DNA from 2 places in the Streptomyces sp. NPDC002076 genome. Region 1 is predicted to be linked to the other one. Evidence: riboswitches for the same ligand, from Rfam matches in the RefSeq annotation. Region 1 holds a riboswitch; the other holds the start of a gene.
The links. Region 1 has a riboswitch for cyclic di-AMP ahead of ACWCQS_RS25515 (transglycosylase family protein). Riboswitches for the same ligand answer to the same signal wherever they lie in the genome.
Positions count from the first base shown of each region.

Region 2: it holds a riboswitch for cyclic di-AMP, as region 1 does, so the genes downstream of both, ACWCQS_RS02420 (NlpC/P60 family protein) here and ACWCQS_RS25515 (transglycosylase family protein) in region 1, are expected to answer to the same signal.

Region 1 covers NZ_JBSFDI010000012.1:172,743-180,031, forward strand. Annotated here, with positions in the region: gene ACWCQS_RS25490 (DUF899 family protein) at 1-345, opposite strand, end outside; gene ACWCQS_RS25495 (MarR family transcriptional regulator) at 501-1,235, opposite strand; gene ACWCQS_RS25500 (DUF4097 family beta strand repeat-containing protein) at 1,475-2,143, shown strand; gene ACWCQS_RS25505 (serine hydrolase domain-containing protein) at 2,217-3,329, shown strand; gene ACWCQS_RS25510 (transglycosylase family protein) at 3,622-4,692, shown strand; cyclic di-AMP (ydaO/yuaA leader) riboswitch at 4,875-5,047, shown strand; gene ACWCQS_RS25515 (transglycosylase family protein) at 5,052-5,732, shown strand; gene eno (phosphopyruvate hydratase) at 6,082-7,289, shown strand, end outside.
Region 2 covers NZ_JBSFDI010000001.1:516,936-524,224, reverse strand. Annotated here, with positions in the region: gene ACWCQS_RS02435 (NlpC/P60 family protein) at 1-743, opposite strand, end outside; gene ACWCQS_RS02430 (hypothetical protein) at 1,171-1,524, shown strand; gene ACWCQS_RS02425 (tellurite resistance/C4-dicarboxylate transporter family protein) at 1,528-2,493, opposite strand; gene ACWCQS_RS02420 (NlpC/P60 family protein) at 2,905-4,086, opposite strand; cyclic di-AMP (ydaO/yuaA leader) riboswitch at 4,116-4,221, opposite strand; gene pcrA (DNA helicase PcrA) at 4,527-7,010, shown strand; gene ACWCQS_RS02410 (peptidoglycan DD-metalloendopeptidase family protein) at 7,052-7,289, opposite strand, start outside.

The DNA.
Region 1 (7,289 bases):
GACGTGGTGAGCGACGCCGTTGAAGCCGTCGATCCACAGGGTGCACATCGGACACGGGTCGGTCTGCCGTTTGCCGTACATGAAGTGGTAGACGATCAACGGCCGGTCGGGGCCGGTGAACAGCTCGCTCAGCCTGACCTCGCGGACGGGCGTGTCGCCCGCGTCGAGGTCGGCGGGGCCCTCGAGGAAGACGTAGTCGTCGACGGCGGAGCCCTGCGGAAGCGCCCTGCGCAGGGCCGCGACCTTCTCGCGGTGGCGCATGAGGTCGATCTCGGCGTCGCGGAGTTCCTCGCGTGCGGCGAGGTACTCCGCGGACTCGCCCGCCAGCCGGGTGTGCCGCGCCATCGTGTCCTCCTGGACGGAAGCCCCCCCCCGTGGGTCATGTCGGGGTCCATGGTCGCGGCCGCCCCGCGTGCCGGGCGTGAGGCGCCGCCGTTCCCGACGGGTGACAAGGACAGCGAGAACCGAGCGGGGCCGGCTGCCCGCGACGTGAATTGGGCTCAGGTGGCGCTGCCCGAGTTCGTTCCGGGTTTCGTGTGGAGGATCTCGCGAGCCTGGTCCGCGGCGCGGGCGATGCTCTCGGAGACGAAGTCGACGAAGCGGGCGATGTTCTCCAGCCGGGCGGCGGCCGCGGTGCCGGGGCCGAGGATGCCGACGCCCTGCCGGGCGATCTCGCCGAGCTGGGCGGTGGACCGGGCGGCGGCCATCGTGGATTGGTACATGACGTCGTCGTCGACGACATAGCGTTCGCGGCGGCGTTCGTCGCGTTCGCGGCGGATGAGGCCCTGGCTTTCGAGGAACGCGACCGCCTTGGAGACGGATGCCGGGCTGATCCGGAGGTGCCCGGCGAGTTCTGCGGCGGTGAGGCTGCCGGCGTCGGTGGTGTAGAGAGCGGCCAGCACCCGGGCCGTCATCCTGGGCAGGCCCGATTGCATGAAGACGGTGGTGAACGTCTCCTCGTACTCGCGTACGGCTTCGGCATCGCGCCCGTGGGCCTGCGGGGGCGTGTCGGTGTCCCGGGGCGCGGCCTTTCGGCGGCGGTGGGCGCGGCGTTCGGTGGCACGGTGGGCGAGGTCGGCGCGGTAGGCGGTGGGGCCGCCGTTGCGCATGACCTCGCGTGTGATGGTCGAGGTCGGGCGGCCGAGACGTCTGGCGATCTCCGCGTAGGCGAGGCTGTCGGCCAGTCCCAGCGCGATCTGCTGGCGTTCCTGCTGGGTGAGTCTGCCTCCCGGCATCGCGGTCTCCTTCGTGGTCCGTGGTGTCTCCACCGTAGCGTTCATTCCCAATCAAGTGCAACGAACGCGCTGGGCTTGTTGCATTGAATTCAAAGCCATTGCAATGAATTCATCACATCTACCTGCGACTATAGAGACAGTAGGCAACGAACTCGTTGCCAGACATTCGAATGCAACGTAGCGTTTCTGTTGTCGGAAACGGGCCGAAGGAGCCCGCGATACAGCAGAAGGAGCGCACGATGCAGAAGTTCGACACCCCCGCCCCGGTCTCGGTCGTCCTCGACGTCCCCGCCGGACACATCAGGTTCATCGCCGCCGACCGGACCGACACCACGGTCGAGGTTCTGCCCGCGGACGCCTCCAGGAGCCGCGACGTGAAGGCGGCGGAGCGGATCGAGGTCGCGTACGGCGACGGCGTCCTGCGGATCGAGGCCCCGGAGGCGAAGAACCGCATCCTCGGCAACTCCGGAGCCATCGAGCTGACCGTCCAGCTGCCCGCCGGCTCCCGCGTGGAGGGCAAGGCGGCCCTCGGCGAGTTCCGGGGCGTCGGACGGCTCGGCGACGTCACCTTCGAGGGCGCGCAGGGCACGGTCAAGCTCGACGAGACCGCGAGCGCCCACCTGACCCTCCAGTCCGGCGACATCGCGGTCGGCCGCCTGGGCGGCCCCGCACGGATCACCACCCAGAAGGGCGACCTCCGCATCGCCGAGGCCGTGCAAGGCACCGTCACCCTGCGCACCGAGCACGGCGCGATCTCGGTCGGCGCCGCCCGCGGAGTCTCCGCCTCGCTGGACGCCGGCACCTCCTACGGCCGGATCCACAACGCGCTCAGGAACACCGACGGCGCCGCCGTTCTGGACATCCACGCGACCACCGCCTACGGCGACATCAGCGCCCACAGCCTGTAAGAGGGGCGCCCCTCAGGCCAGGCGATCCCGTCCGTCCAGTTGACTTCCGCGACAGTTCCGAAGGAGCACATCCATGTCCCTCACTCTCACCGACCAGGACCGTCCGGAGCTGCGGAAGGCCATCGAGGAGATGGTCGAGTCCGGTTTCACCGGGGTGACGATGCGCGTGCACGACGAACGGGGCGAATGGGCCGGCAGCGCCGGGAGGCGCCAGCTGGGCGAGAGCGCGAAACCGCCGGCGGACGGGCATGTCCGGATAGGCAGCAACACCAAGACCTTCACCGCGACCGTGATGCTGCAACTGGCCGCAGAGGACACGATCGGGCTGGACGACCCGGTGGCCGACTGCCTGCCCGAGTTCGGGCTGGACCCGAGGGTCACGGTGCGGATGCTGCTGCAGCACACCAGCGGGCTGTTCAACTTCACCGGCGAGTACTACGACGACGGGACGTTCGCGCCGGGCATCCCCGCCACGACCGCGGGCCGGGAGTGGGTGGACAACCGGTTCAAGACCTACCAGCCGGAAGAACTGGCGCGGTTGGCGTCGTCCAGGCCGGCGCGGTTCGAGCCGGGGACGGACTGGAGCTACTCCAACACCAACTACGTGCTGGCCGGGCTGCTGGTCGAGAAGGTGACCGGCCACTCGCTCGCCGAGGAGATGCAGCGGCTGATCCTGGGGCCGCTCGGGCTGTCGGGCACCGTGCTGCCGGGCACCGGTCCGGAGATCCCCGAGCCGCACGCCCACGCCTACTACCGGTACGAGGAGGACGGTGAGCAGAAGACGGTCGACGTCACCCGCCAGAACCCCTCCTGGATCTCCACCGGCGGAGACATGATCTCGACGACCCGGGACCTCCACACGTTCATCTCCGCCCTGATGAGCGGCAGGCTCCTGCCGGCCCCGCTGCTGGCCGAGATGTGCAAGCCGCATCCCAAGGCCGGTTACGGCCTCGGGGTGTTCGTGCAGGACGCGGGCGACAACGGCGGCACCGTCATCACCCACAACGGCGGCATGGCGGGCCACGCGGCGCTGATGTACAGCACGCCCGACGGCAGCAAGACCCTGACCGCCGCGCTGAACTACGTCGACGACGCCGCCCTGTCCCTGGCGGTGGCGTTCCAGAAGGCGACGCAAAGGCTCGTCCAGGAGGTGTTCGGCGGCGGGCAGGACGGGCGGGCTCGGTAGCCAGGGCCGAGCGGCGTGGACCCGCGGGGGCCACGTACGGGCGGCGCACTCCGGCACCGCATCGGAGCGCGCCGCTCGTTCGTGTTCACCGGCCCCGGGGACAAAGCGGACGGGACGGGAGTGTCGGTGCCGCGCGAGGGCTAGATGACAAACATTCAACTCTGTGATCTTCACGTGATCTGCGCGGCATGAACTTGTGACAAGTGATCGTCTGCCGATACGTTCACCCATCAGCGTGGCGAGAGGCACGACTTCGCCGCGCCGGTTCCGCTGTCGCACGAAAGGCTTTCGCATGCTCTCCGGGAACGGTCGTCACCGTCGCCCCCGTCAGGCTCCGGCCCTCCTCGTCGCGGCCGGCGTGACCGGCTCCGCCATCGCCATCCCGCTGCTCGGCGCCGCCAGTGCCAACGCGGCCGACGGCACCACGTGGGACAAGGTCGCCGAGTGCGAGAGCGGCGGATCCTGGAGCGCGGACACCGGGAACGGCTACTACGGCGGTCTGCAGATCTCGCAGGACGACTGGGACAAGTACGGCGGCACGCGGTACGCGGAGAGCGCCGACCAGGCCAGCCGCTCCCAGCAGATAGCCGTCGCCGAGAAGATCCTCGCCGACCAGGGCACCAAGCCGTGGGCCATGTGCGCGCTGACCGCCGGGCTGACCTCCCACTCCGGTTCGGTCGACGTCGACCCCGGTGTCGGCGGCTCCGGCGACAGCGGCGCTTCGGGTGACGCGTCCGGCTCGGCCGACGGCTCCGACTCGTCCGGTCTGCCGGATTCATCCTCCCCGGACCCCGGTTCCGGTTCTGCCTCCGACTCCGCCTCGAACTCCTCCGGCTCGGACTCGACCGGCTCCTCCTCGGGCGAGAGCGCCACGCCGACCCCGGGCGGGCACACCGCCGGGATCCTGGACGGCACCGGCGGCTCCACCGGGACCAGCACCCCCAAGTCCGACAAGACTGACAAGTCCGGCTCGCCCGACGGTGGAAGTTCACAGGGAGGCGACAGCTCTCCCACGGCCACCCCGAGCGCCGGCAACCCGGACAAATACCAGCAGAGCGCCGGTTCCTGGAGTCTGGTCGACACCGGCGCGCTGAGCAGTGGCGGACGTCACCGTGGCGGGAGCGCGGACGAAAGCGTGACAAACGGTCAGAACGCCACATCTTCCGGCCGTCACGCCAGCCGTGAAACGGGCACCTACACCGTCCGCGAGGGCGACTCCCTCGCCTCCATCGCCGACTCCCTTGACGTCGACGGCGGATGGCGGGCGCTCTACGACAGCAACAAGGAGGCCATCGGCGCCGACCCGAACCACATCAGTGCCGGTCAGACCCTGAAAGTCGGGGGCGAAAACGGCGGCGAATAGCGGCAGTTGACGCCCCGTTTCGCGGCTGATGTCCGTTTTGGCGAAAGTGTGGGATGAGTCTCAGAAGCCCTGATCGTCTTTGAAAATCCGACGATCGCATGTCTACGGTCAGGACCGCTCGTCACCACGAGCCCCGGCCGTCGCAACGCCGAATCCTGCCAGCGACTGCCCGGGAACAGTCGTCGCGTCAAGCGCCGTAGGCAGGAGCGGGGGACCCAAGGTAAGCGCCGGGCCCAGCGGTTGACGCTGGACCGGCTTGGGGTGAAGCCACGCCTCGCATGAGCGAGTGCGCGGCCGGGCAACTCAACCGGCCCGAACCCGACAGCTCACCTCGCAGGCGTCGGTGAGGGGATCGATCCATGCTGTTCTCCGGCAAGGGCAAGCACCGTCGTCCGTCCAAGACCGTCCGCGCCATCACGCTCGCCGGTGTCACCGGCGCCGCCGTCGCCGCCCCGCTGATGGCGGCCGGCAACGCCTCCGCCGCCACCGCCTCCCAGTGGGACGCCGTCGCCCGGTGCGAGTCGGGCGGCAACTGGTCCATCAACACGGGCAACGGCTTCTACGGTGGCCTGCAGTTCACCAACTCCACCTGGGCCGCGTACGGCGGCACCGCCTACGCCGCGCGTGCCGACCTCGCCACCAAGGCGCAGCAGATCGCCATCGCCGAGAAGGTCCTCGCGGGCCAGGGCAAGGGCGCCTGGCCGGTCTGCGGCACGGGCCTGACCAGCGCCGCCTACAACGGTTCCGCCCCGACGACCACCAAGTCCAGCAGCACCACCACCCGCTCCACCGACCAGCAGGCCGCCACCCGCTCCACCACGCGGACGGCGCCGAAGGCGAGCAAGACCGTCACCGCGCCGACCGGCAAGAAGGTCAAGAAGGGCGACGGCGAGTACAAGGTCGTCAAGGGTGACACCCTCAGCGCCATCGCCGAGAAGCACGGTGTGAAGGGCGGCTGGCAGAAGCTCTTCCAGCTGAACAAGGACATCGTCCAGGACGCGAACCTCATCTACCCGGGCCAGCAGCTGCACCTGAAGTGACATCTGGCTCCGAACGGACCCACAGTGCCCTCACATCCCCGGCCCGCACGCTGAAGGCCTCGTGAGGGCCACCCCCGTCCCCACGGGCTCCCCGCCCCGGCGCGTGTTCCCCCGTACGCGCCGGGGCGGGGTCTTTCGTCTCCGCGCGCTGTTTCCCCACTCTTCAGCCGGGTCTCACCAGCAGGCCCCTTTGTTCCGTGGGTGAACAATGGGTACCGTCTGCGTGTCTCTCCTGTCCACGGGACGGTCGGTCGGTGGCCGGCGCCCCGGGGACGGTTAGGCTCTAGTCGCAAGGCACAGCCGTAAGGCAGAACGCCCCCGCACTTCCAGCGTCACATCCCAGAAGGAGATGCTCGTGCCGTCCATCGACGTCGTCGTAGCCCGGGAAATCCTGGACTCCCGAGGCAACCCCACGGTCGAGGTCGAGGTCGGCCTCGACGACGGCAGCACGGGTCGTGCCGCCGTCCCGTCCGGCGCCTCCACCGGTGCCTTCGAGGCCATCGAGCTCCGCGACGGCGACCCCAACCGCTACCAGGGCAAGGGCGTCGAGAAGGCCGTCCTCGCCGTGATCGAGCAGATCGGCCCGGAGCTGGTCGGCTACGACGCCACCGAGCAGCGCCTGATCGACCAGGCCATGTTCGACCTGGACGCCACCGACAACAAGGGCTCCCTCGGCGCCAACGCCATCCTCGGCGTCTCCCTCGCCGTTGCCCACGCCGCCTCCGAGGCGTCCGACCTCCCCCTGTTCCGCTACCTGGGCGGCCCCAACGCGCACCTGCTGCCGGTGCCGATGATGAACATCCTCAACGGCGGCTCGCACGCGGACTCCAACGTGGACATCCAGGAGTTCATGATCGCCCCGATCGGCGCGGAGTCCTTCTCCGAGGCCCTGCGCTGGGGCGCCGAGGTCTACCACACCCTCAAGTCCGTCCTGAAGTCCAAGGGCCTGTCCACCGGCCTCGGCGACGAGGGCGGCTTCGCCCCGAACCTGGGCTCCAACCGTGACGCCCTGGACCTGATCCTCGAAGCGATCAAGCAGGCCGGGTACGTCCCCGGTGAGCAGATCGCCCTCGCGCTCGACGTGGCCGCCTCCGAGTTCTACAAGGACGGCAAGTACCTCTTCGAGGGCAAGGAGCGCTCCGCCGCCGAGATGACGGAGTACTACGAGGAACTCGTCGCGGCCTACCCGCTCGTCTCCATCGAGGACCCGCTGTTCGAGGACGACTGGGCCGGCTGGAAGGTCATCACCGACCGCCTCGGCGACAAGGTCCAGCTGGTCGGCGACGACCTGTTCGTCACCAACCCCGAGCGCCTGGCCCGCGGCATCGAGGAGGGCACCGCCAACGCCCTGCTGGTCAAGGTCAACCAGATCGGCTCGCTGACCGAGACCCTGGACGCCGTCGAGCTGGCCCAGCGCAGCGGCTTCAAGTGCATGATGTCCCACCGCTCCGGCGAGACCGAGGACGTCACCATCGCCGACCTCGCCGTCGCCACCAACTGCGGCCAGATCAAGACCGGCGCCCCGGCCCGCTCCGAGCGCGTCGCCAAGTACAACCA
Region 2 (7,289 bases), on a different contig from region 1:
TAGGCGATGGCCGCCTCGGCGCGCGCGTTCGGGGCCGCGGCCGAACCGGCCTGCTCCAGGGCGTCCCGGGCGTCCGAGGCCGAGCGGGAGGCACGTCCCAGCGCGCTGCCGTCACCGGCGACCTCGGACCGCTGCTGTGGGCTGAGCCGCGCCAGCAACCGCCGGGCCTCGTCCAGCTTGCCGGTGATGGTCCTCTTCTGCCGCTGCAGCTCGGCCCGCCGGGACCGCAGCGACTGCAGCTCGATGCGTGCCGCGCCCCGCAGTTGCTCGATCTCCCGCAGCTGTTCGCGCACCCGGGACACGTCGGCGGCCTGACGGTCGCCGGCCCGCTCCATGAACGCGGCGTCGTCCAGGTACCGGTCGGGGTCGCCGGACAGGGCCAGCTGCCAGGTCGGTGCGAAGCCGCCCTCGCGGTACTGCGCCGCCGCGAACGAACCCAGCGCGTCCCGGGCCGTGTTGAGCTTCTGCTGCTTGCGGGCGGTCTCGTCGCGCAGCGCGTTCAGCCGCCGCTGCTCCGTGTCCGCCTTCTCCTTCGCGCCGTCGTACTTCTCGGTCGCGGCCTCGGCGTCCTGGTACAGCTGGTCCACCTTGGCCTTCACCTGCGCCGGGGTCAGCTGTGGCTCGGCGTGTCCGGTCCCGTCGAACCCCGTCGCGGTGGCCGCGCCCGCCAGGGCGAGCGTGGCGGCCGTCCGGGCCGTATGACCGCCCATCGAGCGTTGCCGGGCCTTGCGGTGCGCTGCCACCTGGACCGTCACGTCCTTCCGTACGACTCGCACGACCGAGAGGTATGTGCCCGGCGGCGGCCCGCACAGGGGAAGCGGGCCACCGCCGGACCCTTCTCGGCGGTGGTGGCCGACGGCCGCCCCTGGCCCGGGCGGCGGTGGGGAGCCGGTCACCTGGGGGAGGACGCTAGGCCCGACTGTGACGAGTAGGTAACGCAGTGTACGGAACTGGCCTGGATGGACCGGGATGTGACCGCAAGTGACCATGTGACCGTTCTGGAGTCGTCGTCTTCACAGAGCGTGGTGACCGAAGTGCGGAAAGCGGGACGGACGGGAGGCGTGGGGTGCTATGGGGCGCATATATGCAAGATCGTCCGTACGATCGCCGACCGCTGTGTCCGGGGCCGGTGGCAGGAGGCCCCGGGTCCCCTGGTTAGGCTCCGGGCCCATGGACGCACTCATCCATCTCTTCGTCGGCCTGCACATCATCGGCATCGCCGCGCTGCTCGGCGGTTTCCTCACCCAGATGAAGGCGATGGGCCAGGGCACGGCCCGGTTCGTGCCCGCGATGCTGCACGGCGCGCTGACCATGCTGGTCACCGGCGTGGTCCTGGTCGGCCTCAACCAGGCCGACGACCACCACGTCAACACCATCAAGATCGGCATCAAGCTGGCGCTGCTGATCGTGATCCTCGGGCTGGTCTATGTGAAGCGCGACGAGGAGAAGATCGACAAGGGCGTGTTCGGGGTGGTCGGTCTGCTGACCATGGCGAACATCTTCATCGCCGTCCTGTGGACCTGACGGTCATCCGTCCCTGCCGCCGGCGCGGGCCGCGAGCACCGCACTGGCGGCGACCGCGAGCCACACCGCCACCGCCGCCCACAGCAGCACCCGCCCCGGCCAGGTGAGCCACGGGACGCCGAAGACGGTCGCGACGGACAGCGTCGCCACCGCCGTCATCCCCATCGGGAACACGGTCGCCCAGCGCAGTGCGTGGTAGCCGGGCCGGGGCCGGGCCGCCTCGGCGGCCAGCAGGACGACGTAGCAGACCAGATCCAGCACGAGCAGTGCGACCGTCGCGGTGCGCAGCACGCCGCGGTCGTCGGCGTTCCACAGGTACATGCCCGAGTCCCCGGCGATGAGCAGGTTTCCCCCGGCCAGCGCCGAGATCGCGAGCGCACCGCCCGCGATCCAGTGGTCGCCCGCCCCCTCCAGCACCTGCCGTGCGTCGAAGTGGGCCAGCGCCAGGCCGTAGAGCACCAGGCCGAGCCAGAACAGCACCAGGGCGGTGTGCGCGAGCCACGCCGTGCGCCCGGCCGTGGACAGCGTGGCGGCCAGTACGGCGAGCCCCTCTGTGGCCACACAACACAGGAACACCGCCCCCGGCATGCGCGGCCTCCAGCGCCGTACGACCAGGACCAGCAGGACCGGCCAGAGCACCGCCGCGAGCGCCAGCAGCGCCTCGGCCAGGGCCCGCAGGCCCAGCGCCGAGATCCGGGTGCCGAGCACCGTGGTCGCGGCGACGGAGGTGAGCGCGCCCGGACTCTCCGCCTCGGTCGCCCAGCGCTGCCGCTCGCCGACCAGCCGCAGCAGGAACTCGGCGGCCAGCGCGGCCCAGGCGACGCACGCCAGCGCCAGCACCGCCTGGGAGAGCGTCTCGTCGCCGGTCATGTGCAGCCCCACCGACAGGATGCCGGTCGCCATCACGGCGGCCCCGGCCGCGGGAGACCGCCCCGCCCACCACATGCGCAGACCTGAGATGCCGGGCATGCGCCCGATGCTAGGGAGCCGCGGGGGTCCCGCCCGGAAGGGCACGCGCGTGTGGACAGCAAAAACGCCGGTACGCGCGGCGGACCGGAAGAAGCCGGCGCCGGGTTCGTGACGCAGGAAGCCGGTGGCGCGTGGACGCAGGAAGGTCGATGGCGCGTGGACGGAGGAACAGTCGGCACGCGGCGCGCGTGGACGCAGGAAGGCCGGCACGTGGCGCGCATCGACGGAGGAACGGCCGCACGCGCGCGTGGGCGGGAAAACGCCCGTACGCGCGCATCGGCACGCGCTCGGCCGACGCACGCCCGGAGGCCTCGAGGCGAGGCCCCAAGACGTCGGCACATGCGCGCGTGGTCCGGCGATTCGACGGCACACGCGCGTGGAGCGGGGCGCGCCCGTGCCCGGGGTGGGTGGTCAGCCCGGGCGGACCACGCTGTGGATGATCGACTCGCCGCCGTAGTAGATCGACTCCTCGCGGACGTACGCGCCCGGCTTCGGGGCGTGGATCATCATGCCGTTGCCTATGTAGACGCCGACGTGGCTGATGTCGTCGTAGAAGAAGATCAGGTCGCCCGGCCGCGCGTCGGCGAGCGAGACCGTGGTGCCCGCGTTGACCTGGTCGTACGTGGTGCGCGGGAGGGTGACGCCGGCGGCCTTCCAGGCGGCCTGGGTGAGGCCCGAGCAGTCGTAGGAGTCCGGCCCGGTGGCGCCCCACACGTACGGCTTGCCGATCTGCGCGCGGGCGAAGGCGATCGCCTTCTGGGCCTTCGTGTCGTACGAGCTGGACGTGGTGGTGGACCCCGTCGAGCCGGAGCCCGTCGAACCCGATCCGGAGCCGGACCCCGTGGAGGTGGACGACGACGAGGACGAGTCGGCCTGCTGCTGAGCCGCCTGCTGCTTCGCCAGCTCGGCCGCCTTGCGCGCCGCCTCCTGCTCCTTCTGCCGCTCGATGGCGGCCAGCCGCGCCTTCTCCTGCGCCGTCAGCTGCGACAGCAGCTCGCGCGCCGAGGCCAGCTTCTTCTGCACGGTGGCCTTGGCGGTCTGCAGGTCGTGCTGCGAGTCGCTCAGCGTCTGCAGGCTCTCCGCGGCCTCCCGCCGCTTCTTCATGGTCGCGGCCTGCTCGCCGATGTAGTCGTCGACCGCGCTCTTCTCCCGCGAGGTCAGCCGGTTCATCAGCTGGGTCTGGTCGAAGTAGTCCTGCGGGTCGTTCGCCAGCAGGAAGGTGGCCGTGTCCGGAGCGGCGGCGCCGGTGCGGTACTGGGCCGCGGCGAAGGAGCCCAGCTCCTCACGGGCCTTGTTGAGGCGTGCGGTGCGCCGGGCGACGTCGTCGCGCAGGGCGTCGACGCGGCCGCGCTGTTTGCCGGTCCGCTCCTTGGCCGCGTTGTACTTCTGGGTCGCCGACTCCGCCTGGCGGTAGAGATCGTCGACCTTCTTCTCGACCTCCTCCAGGCTCGGCTTGGCGCGATCGGTACTCGGGGCGGCCTCCGCGGTCTGCGAGAGCACGGCCATGGAGGTGAGGGCGGCGGTGGCGAGGGCGGGAGCGCGAAGGCCGGTTCCGATGGTCCCGCCGGGGCGCGGCTTGCGGTGCGACGCCAAGAGAGGCGACTCCTTCCAGTGGGCCGCCTACCGGGTTAGCTGTCGGGTTCGGGCGGTGGTTCGGAAGGGTTGCCCTACGGCGGCGTCCCGGGTGGGAGCCGGCCGATTCACCCCAAAGGTCGGTGGGTCCCCGGCTCCGGGCGCCCTGCGGGGCACGCCGGACTCGGCGGGGGCCGCGCGGCCCGGCGAGGTTCGCCGGTAGGGGTCGTGCGGCCCGAACGCACGCTAGCCAACTCGTGTGACCCCTGTGAAGGTTGGTGCGTGATATGTCCGATACATTTTCGTGACCTGAGTCAGGTTTCGCTTCTGTGTCATCGGGTGGTTCCCCTGTGTGAGCAGGGCGCGGGCCCTTCGGCGGTGAAGATCAACTCCTTTCCGGACCGGTCGTGTTCCGGGGACGGCGACCGGTTGTCGGTGGGGCGCCCTAGACTCGTAGAGCGATGAGCAGCCTCTTTGACGACAGCTTCCTGGCGGACCTCCAGGCCCCTCGCGGGCGCGAGGAGGAGCCCCCGCCGCCGCCCGAGGACGATCATGCTCCGGAGCCGCTTCCGGACGATCTGTTCGGCGGGAAGTTCGACGTGCCACCGGACCGGGACGCGTACTACCGCGACGGCGCCCCGCGTCCCGCCCTCGACGCGGCGGCGCTCCTGGAGGGGCTGAACGACAACCAGCGCGCCGCGGTAGTGCACGCCGGCTCCCCGCTGCTCATCGTCGCCGGCGCCGGCTCCGGCAAGACCCGTGTGCTCACCCACCGCATCGCCCACCTGCTCGCCGAGCGGCATGTGCACCCGGGCCAGATCCTCGCGATCACCTTCACCAACAAAGCCGCGGGCGAGATGAAGGAGCGCGTCGAGCACCTCGTCGGCCCGCGCGCGAACGCGATGTGGGTGATGACCTTCCACAGCGCGTGCGTGCGCATCCTGCGCCGGGAGAGCAAGAAGCTCGGCTTCACCTCCAGCTTCTCCATCTACGACGCCGCCGACAGCAAGCGACTGATGGCCCTGGTCTGCCGCGACCTGGACCTCGACCCCAAGCGCTTCCCGCCGAAGTCGTTCAGCGCGAAGATCAGCAACCTGAAGAACGAGCTGATCGACGAGGAGGACTTCGCCGCCCAGGCCACCGACGGCTTCGAGAAGACCCTCGCCCAGGCCTATGCGCTCTACCAGTCGCGCCTGCGCGAGGCCAACGCGCTCGACTTCGACGACCTGATCATGACGACGGTCAACCTGCTGCGCGCCTTCCCGGACGTCGCCGAGCACTACCGCCGCCGCTTCCGGCATGTCCTCGTCGACGAGTACCAGGACACCAACCACGCCCAGTACGCGCTCGTGCGTGAACTCGTCGGCACCGGCGAACACGGCGAGGACACCCCGCCGAGCGAGCACGACCTCCCGCCCGCCGAACTGTGCGTCGTGGGTGACGCGGACCAGTCGATCTACGCCTTCCGGGGCGCGACGATCCGCAACATCCTCCAGTTCGAGGAGGACTACCCGAACGCGACGACGATCCTGCTGGAGCAGAACTACCGCTCCACACAGACCATCCTGTCCGCCGCCAACGCGGTCATCGAGCGCAACGAGTCCCGCCGTCCGAAGAACCTGTGGACCAACGCCGGCCAGGGCGCGCGGATCACCGGTTACGTCGCCGACACCGAGCACGACGAGGCCCAGTTCGTCGCCGACGAGATAGACCGTCTGGTCGACGCGCGCGAGGCCAGGACGGGCGATGTCGCCGTCTTCTACCGCACCAACGCCCAGTCCCGTGTCTTCGAAGAGGTCTTCATCCGTGTCGGCCTGCCCTACAAGGTCGTCGGCGGGGTCCGCTTCTACGAGCGCAAGGAGGTCCGGGACGTCCTGGCCTATCTGCGCGTGCTCGCCAACCCCGAGGACTCGGTGCCGCTGCGCCGCATCCTCAACGTGCCCAAGCGGGGCATCGGCGAGCGCGCGGAGGCGATGATCGACGCTCTCTCCCAGCGCGAGAAGATCAGTTTCCCGCAGGCGCTCAAGCGCGTGGACGAGGCGTACGGCATGGCCGCGCGCTCCACCAACGCCGTCAAGCGGTTCAACACGCTGATGGAGGACCTGCGCACCATCGTCGAGTCCGGTGCGGGCCCCGCGACCGTCCTGGAGGCGGTGCTCGAGCGCACCGGCTATCTGGCCGAGTTGCAGGCCTCCACCGACCCGCAGGACGAGACCCGCATCGAGAACCTCCAGGAACTCGCGGCGGTGGCCCTGGAGTTCGAGCAGGAGCGCGGGGAGGGCGAACAGGGCACGTTGGCCGACTTCCTGGAGCAGGTGGCGCTGGTCGCCGACTCCGACCAGATCCCCGACGAGGACGAGGAAGGCTCCGGCGTCATCACCCTGATGACCCTGCACACCGCCAAGGGCCTGGAGTTCCCGGTCGTCTTCCTGACCGGCATGGAGGACGGCGTCTTCCCGCACATGCGCGCCCTCGGCCAGACCAAGGAGCTGGAGGAGGAGCGGCGCCTGGCCTACGTCGGTATCACACGCGCGCGGGAGCGGCTCTACCTCACGCGGTCGGCGATGCGCAGCGCCTGGGGCCAGCCGTCGTACAACCCGCCCTCCCGCTTCCTGGAGGAGATCCCGGCCACCCATGTGGACTGGAAGCGGACGGGAGCGGCGGCGCAGGTGTCCTCCGGCCCGGCCTCCGGGATCGCGGCCTCGCTGTCCTCGACCCGCTCGCGTTCCTCGGCATCAGGCGCGTCCGGGTTCGCCACGCGGCGCACCACGGAGAAGCCGGTGGTAGCCCTCGCCGTCGGGGACCGGGTCACCCACGACCAGTTCGGGCTCGGCACGGTCGTCGCCGTGAAGGGCACGGGCGGGAACGCGGAGGCGACGATCGACTTCGGCGACGCCAAGCCGAAGCGACTGCTGCTGCGGTACGCGCCGGTGGAGAAGCTGTAGGGGAGAGGCCGTAGGGGGTCTGGGGCGAAAGCCCCCGGGCTCTACGTCGGGTCGAGCCCGTGGCTCCGCAGCCACGGCAGCGGGTCTATGGCCGCCCCGCCCGCGGGCCGCACCTCGAAGTGCAGGTGAGGGCCGGTGGAGTTGCCGGAGTTGCCGGAGTAGGCGATCGGCTGGCCGGCCTTGACGGACGTCCCGGAGGCGACGCGGTAGCTGGACAGATGGCAGTACCAGGTCTGCGTGCCGTCCTTCGCCGTCACGATCATCATGTTGCCGTAGGCG